Regions from separate parts of the Halobacillus sp. Marseille-Q1614 genome, predicted to be linked through region 2. Evidence: riboswitches for the same ligand, from Rfam matches in the RefSeq annotation. Region 2 holds a riboswitch; the other holds the start of a gene.
What was found. A riboswitch is a leader RNA that binds a small molecule or an ion and turns the genes downstream of it on or off. The one in region 2 is predicted to bind S-adenosylmethionine.

Region 1 (3,421 bases), 470 kb from region 2:
CGCAGGGTAGGACAGGATTGATTCGACGGCACCCAGGCTGACGGCAAATACCGGGAGCTCGACATTCTGGCTGAACGCTTTTACTTCTTCGGCATTTTTTAACTTAAAGGAAAGCACGGCACCGGCACCGCTCGCCTGATAAGAATGAATCGATGCGCCGGGATGAGTGCGGAAGCCCGGGTAATAGACTTCTTCAACAAACGGGTGTGCGGATAAAAAGTTCGCAATTTTATCGGCGGATTCCGATGACTGCTTGAGCCGGCAGTCGAGTGTTTTTAACCCTCTTAGGACGAGCCAGCAGTCGTGGGCTCCAAGAATTGATCCGAACGCATTTTGTAAAAAGGAGAGCTGGTCTGCAATTTCCTTCTTATCTGTAACCGCTAATCCTGCGACAACGTCACTATGTCCGGCAATAAATTTAGTAGCACTATGAAGCACAAGATCGGCACCGAGTTCAAGCGGACGCTGCAGGGCCGGTGTCATAAATGTGTTATCAACAAATGTTAGACAGCCGTTGGCTTTAGCAAGCTTTGTAACCGCCTGAATATCGGTAATATTTAAGAGCGGATTAGAAGGTGTTTCAATATAAAGCACTTGTGTATTAGGCTGTATCGCCGTAGCTACAGCATGCAGATCGGTCATATCTACAAAGGTATGGTCAATGCCAAAGCGGGTAAGTACGTCATGGATCATGCGGAAGGTGCCGCCATACACATCTTCAGAGATGACAACATGGTCACCTTTTGATAAAAGCATAAACGCCGTAGAGATTGCCGCCATTCCAGAAGCGAAAGCAAATCCTCTTTCTCCGCCTTCCAGTTGGGCAATTGTATCTTCTAAAGCCTCACGCGTCGGGTTTCCGGATCGGCTGTAGTCATACTGGCCTGGGTTGTCGAAGTCAGCCTGGTGAAAAGTCGATGCCTGCTGAATGGGCACGCTCACCGCACCAGTTGCCGGATCAAATTTATGGTCGTTATGCAATAACCTCGTTTGGAACGTATGTGGCTTAGTCATAATATACTTCCTCCTTTTGTAGGTGTGACAGGGCCTGCTCTAGGTCTGCTTTTAAATCTTCCGGGTGCTCAATACCGACTGAAAAGCGCAGCAGCCGGTTACATACACCGTAGGAATGCCGTTTTTCTTCTGGGATGTCGGCGTGTGTTTGTGTTGCGGGATACGTAATGAAGCTTTCTACTCCTCCTAAGCTTTCGGCAAATGTTATGACAGATAAGCTTCTAAGAAACGGATCGATACAATGTTCGGCACTTAAACGAAAGGAGAGCATCCCGCCTTTTCCTGGATAGAACACGTGAGTGACTTCCGGATGATTGTGTAGATACTCCACAACCTCCTTGGCATTCAATTCATGCTGCCTCATTCTTAACGCTAATGTCTTCATCCCTCGCATAAGCAGCCACGAATCAAAGGGAGAAAGAACACCTCCTGAAGTGTTTTGGTAAAATCCAAGCTGTTCACAGATATCAGGATCTTTTCCAACGACTAAACCGGCGAGAACGTCATTATGGCCGCCTAAGTATTTTGTGGCACTGTGAATCACGATGTCCGCTCCTTCTGATAATGGCTGCTGAAGATATGGCGTGTAAAGCGTATTATCTACGATCAGCAGGCATCCATATTTCTTTGCGATCCCTGAGATTTCTTTTATGTCTGCTAAGTGCATCAGAGGGTTGGTCGGCGTTTCTACATAAAGGGCCTTTGTCCGGTCCGTTATGTAGTGTTCAATATCATTTAGCTTCTGACTGTCACAGTAGTGAAATTTTAACCCGTACTGTCTTGATAAATATTCAAATAACCGGTAGCTTCCCCCGTATAAGTCCTCAGAGACGACGATTTCATCTCCTGATTTAAAAAGGGATAAAGCTCCTTGAATAGCAGCCATCCCTGAACTGAAGGCAAACCCTGCGTGACCGTGTTCCAAATCGGCAATCGAATTCTCTAAAAGGCTTCTCGTTGGATTTCCAGTTCTTGTATAGTCATATCCTGTGGATTCGCCGATGCCAGGATGTTCATAAGCGGTTGATAAATGAACGGGAGCATTGATCGCCCCGGATGGATCATTATTGTTATTTCCTGTATGGACTAATTTCGTTTCAGTTTGTCTAGCGCACATTGCGATTCTCCTTTTTTCAGTCAAAGTCAATAAAAAAAGTCTTCTCCTTAGTAGATAAGAAGAAGACTTTCGTCTGTTGGATACACCTTCTTATCTTCCAAGTTGTTCAACAACTTGCTGGAGTTAGCACCGTACTGAATCGAATCAGTGGTTGCTGAGGCTTCGTCGGGCCAGTCCCTCTGCCTCTCTTGATAAGAGAATTATTTAATTAATTTGGATAAAATTGCTTGCAACCTAATTTACAGGATTGCGGAACATATTACAAGGGTTTAATTGCAATATTTAAAATTTTTTTATTAAAAAGGGTTTCCTCCTGAAAAAATAGAAGGTAGTTAACGAGATAGATAAAAAGGAGTTTTTATATTATGAATGCCGAACTAGTCGTAAACAGTCAATCAACTCTTGGTGAAGGACCGTGCTGGGACCCTGAGAACCAGCATTTCTACTGGGTAGATATATTAGAAAAGAAAATCCATCGTCTTGATACAGTAACAAAAGAGCGGGAAGAAATTACCCTTGAAAGCTATGTGGGGGCGGCTGCTTTAAAGCAAAATGGCGGACTGATTGTCGCCTTAATGACGGGCTTATATGAGCTGAACTGGAACTCAAAATCATTACATCTGATCGAAGACCCGGAATCAAACCTGCCGGGAAATCGTTTTAATGACGGGAAATGTGATCCCTATGGACGATTTTGGGCTGGAACAATGGATGCGGAAGAAAACAAAACTTCCGGCGCTTTGTACTGCCTTGACGTAAATGGCGAGCTCAGAAAAAAAATAGACAATGTTGGGATCTCAAATGGGATCACCTGGTCACCTGATCATAAGATCATGTATTTTATTGATACACCAACAGGTAAAGTTGTGAAATATGATTACTGCTTAAAAACAGGTGAAATTTCAAGCCCGATACCTGTGATTACATTCCCGGACGATGTTGGTTTTCCAGATGGCATGACGATCGATACTGAAGGTATGCTTTGGATTGCCCATTATTCAGGCGGTGGAGTCTCGCGCTGGAACCCAGAGACAGGGGAGCAGCTTAATTTCATCTCGGTGCCTGCTGTGAATGTGACTTCCTGTACGTTTGGCGGTAAGAACATAGATGAATTGTATGTTACAACAGCGAGAAAAGACATGAATGAAGAACAATTGAGCCAATATCCCTATGCAGGCGGTGTATTTAAAATAAAAACTACAGTAAAAGGCATAACGAATTTTCCTTATCGAGGGATCTAGCCTATTTATATTGATATAACTGCCGGAAGCAGGCTAAAGTTATGAAAGT
Region 2 (3,421 bases):
ACGATTATTCCCGGCTATACCCATCTTCAGCGCGCACAGCCGGTTTCTTTTGCTCACCATCTATTGGCTTACTTCTGGATGTTTGAGCGGGATAAAGAACGCCTTAAAGACAGTTTAAAGCGGATTGACTGGTCACCTTTAGGGGCTGCAGCGCTTGCCGGCACGCCTTATCCTGTCGACAGAAAGCTGGCAGCTGAGACGCTTGGATTTGAGAACGTTTATCCAAACTCATTGGACGCTGTCAGCGACCGCGATTTTATTCTTGAATTCTTGTCGATCTCATCCATTTTAATTACTCATATTTCAAGATTATCTGAAGAGCTGATTCTGTGGAGCAGCCAGGAGTTTGATTTTGTCGAACTCGACGATGCTTTCTGCACGGGTTCAAGCATTATGCCGCAGAAGAAAAATCCTGATGTTCCCGAACTGCTGCGCGGAAAGACGGGTCGTATCTACGGGAACCTAATGGGACTGCTGACACTGCTTAAAGGCCTTCCGCTTGCCTACAATAAAGATATGCAGGAGGACAAGGAGGGCATGTTCGATACGGTTGAGACGCTAGATGGGGCTCTTTCTTTATTAGCTCCGATGCTTGCTTCTATGGAAGTGAAAAGTGAGAATATGCGTCAGGCAGTTAATGAAGATTACTCCAATGCGACCGATATTGCCGATTATTTAGCAGTGAAAGGGCTGCCTTTCCGCGATGCGCATGCGGTGATCGGCCAGGTTGTGTTATATGCAATCCAGCAGGGGAAGTATCTGCTTGATTTAACCTTAGAAGAGTATCAGCAGTTCTCCGAGCTTTTTGAAGAGGATATTTATGAAAAATTAGCCCCGGATCATGTGGTGGCTGCTCGGGCGAGCGAAGGCGGGACTGGTTTTGAACAGGTGAGAGAACAGCTTTCTCTTGCTAAGGAGCATCTTTCTTAATTAGGTATATCAGCGGAATTTTCTAAATATTGTTGACTTTGCCATGGTTTATTTGTAGTATGGCAATTAACTTCATAGCGGTAGACACTTTCTTATCTAGAGCAGGCTGAGGGATTTGGCCCTTTGACGCCCGGCAACCGGTCTTTAAGGCACGGTGCTCCTTCCAACGGATGCATTATCCGAAAGATGAGAGGTCAGAACTAGTATCTTCTGCCTCTTTCATTTTGGGAAGAGGCTTTTTCTGTGGATTTATACAAATTACCGATGAAGGTCAACATCCTTGACTACTAAGGAGGCATGTCAACATGACAGCTGTAATTTTAGAAGGTGTCCGCACACCTTTTGGAAAGTGGAAAGGCGGCTTTACGAAGTTAAATGCAAAGGACTTAGGTGTTCAAGCCACTCAAGAGCTTCTAAAGCGTGTTCCGGAAGCTAAAGAGGCAAACGGAGTCATTCTTGCTCAAGTCATTCAGGCAGGACAGGGACAGAACCCTGCGAGAAGTGTAGCCGTACAATCAGGTATCTCTCTTGAAGTGCCTGCCATTACGGTAAACAATGTTTGTTTAGCTGGAGTCGCTTCTGTGATTGATGCGACGAGAAGAGTCCGGCTTGAAGAGGGGAATTTATACGTTGTTGGCGGGTTTGATTCGATGACGAACGCTCCACATGTCGCTTCACTTAGAAATGGTTCAGGAGCGGGACCGCTTGAACTGACAGATTCTCTTATACAGGATGGGCTCTGGTGTTCACTTAGTGACCAGTCGATGGGCATATTAACCGACAAGCAGAATGAACGGTTTTCAATCACCCGCGAAGAGCAGGACGAATTTGCTGTACAGTCCCAGTTAAAAGCAGCAAAAGCGCAGGAAGAAGGATGGCTGGCTGAGGAAATCGTTTCGGTTTCAACACAGAAAGGAGAGGTCAAAGATGATGAAGGTATTCGTTTCAATTCTACTCTGGAGAAGTTAAGGACGTTAAAACCAGCTTTTCGAGATGAGGGAACCATCACAGCAGGCAATGCATCACAAATGTCAGATGGAGCCAGCGTCGGGCTAGTGGCAACTGAGGAGTATGCTCAACAGGTTGGAAAAATGCCTCTGGCTCGAGTGATCGGCTGGTCAGAAACTGCCGGACCAGATACAAGCCTTCATACGAAGCCGGCCGATGCGATTTCAAAAGTACTGAGGAGACATGGCCTTAATAAAGAAGATATCGATTTATATGAAATTAATGAAGCATTTGCAAGTGTAGCCATCGCAACTATCAATGAATTAGGGTTAGATCCTGATAAAGTTAACGTTAACGGCGGCGCAATTGCAATTGGCCATCCGCTTGGAGGCACAGGCTTTCGGTTAATTCTCACCCTTATCCATGAATTGAAGCGGCGTGGAGGCGGAAGAGGCATCGCGTCCTTATGCGGAGGCGGCGGACAGGGATTCGCTATTTTAGTGGAAGTTCCAGCTGAATGGGCATAGCTCTTACCTATCCGGTGTAAAGGGTTGTGTAAAATGAGTGCACTCTAAGGAAAGGGCCTGGGGAAACAGCTCGATTTTCCTGCCCTCTTTCCGCTGGTACAGTATTTAATCGGGCTTCCCATTTTATATGCCGTTAACAACCCACAGCATTCATATATATAACCCTGTTATAGTTGAGGTCGTTTGGGGAATAGTGAAAATAAGACACACTATTCTTTAAAGGAGGGAACTCAATGAAGAAGCATGTTGAAGCTTTTTTTAAAAATGAAAATGATGCCGAGGGGGCACGCGCGGCCCTGCAAAAGGTTGCTATTGAAAATGACACCATAGAAGCTATACCTGAACAGAAAAATGTAAAAGGGGTTGTTCCTGTTCTCAATCAGAGCGGGACATCTGCCGTTACAGGAGTAGCTGGTTTTACAGATTTTCTTAACCCTAAGAAAGATACTCAAAGGGCGGAAGAGGATGAAGAAGCGGGTCACTTAACGCAGCTTCTGCAATTTGATGTGAAGGAAGAAGATTATCAAGAAGCTCTATCGATTCTTGAAGAAAATAAAGCGCATATGGATCAGGATAAGATTTAAAGGACTTTGCAAAGAACCTGAGAGACTCCTGCTTTAAAAACGGATGCCTGCAACCCACGTTCGAGAAGGTGACCGGTCGCCCCTGGATAACGATCGGGTTCCCGGAAAATCAACAGCAAAAGTTAACAGAAAAAAAGCGATGGCTCTTATAAAGAGCCATCGCTTTTTACATATACATACTGGCAAGAAAAATACCGAGCGTCTTCTGGTAGATTTCATCGAATTGGCTTATCGGCAGAGGATTTATTCCTTGACCGAGCTCTACGGTGAAACCAGGCTGCCTGAAATCCTGGATAAACCAGTCTTTATATCCGGCAAAGCTGTCGACATAGCGGATAGGCTCATATCCGCTTACTCTTGAAAACTCGTTGACAATAACGCGCGAGCGTGGAGGTTCCAACCCTTCAAACCCCCAAAAAATGACTTCGCCCT

Region 1: another riboswitch for S-adenosylmethionine. It lies ahead of HUS26_RS08310 (methionine biosynthesis PLP-dependent protein); the one in region 2 lies ahead of HUS26_RS10760 (acetyl-CoA C-acyltransferase).

The regions. Positions count from the first base shown of each region.
Region 1 is NZ_CADDWH010000001.1:1,652,943-1,656,363, reverse strand. Features, by position in the region: gene metC (cystathionine beta-lyase) at 1-1,014, opposite strand, end outside; gene HUS26_RS08310 (methionine biosynthesis PLP-dependent protein) at 1,007-2,131, opposite strand; SAM riboswitch class I at 2,219-2,329, opposite strand; gene HUS26_RS08305 (SMP-30/gluconolactonase/LRE family protein) at 2,497-3,372, shown strand; gene HUS26_RS08300 (hypothetical protein) at 3,414-3,421, shown strand, end outside.
Region 2 is NZ_CADDWH010000001.1:2,118,339-2,121,759, reverse strand. Features, by position in the region: gene argH (argininosuccinate lyase) at 1-930, shown strand, start outside; SAM riboswitch class I at 1,020-1,123, shown strand; gene HUS26_RS10760 (acetyl-CoA C-acyltransferase) at 1,236-2,405, shown strand; gene HUS26_RS10755 (hypothetical protein) at 2,639-2,989, shown strand; gene HUS26_RS10750 (M14 family metallopeptidase) at 3,156-3,421, opposite strand, start outside.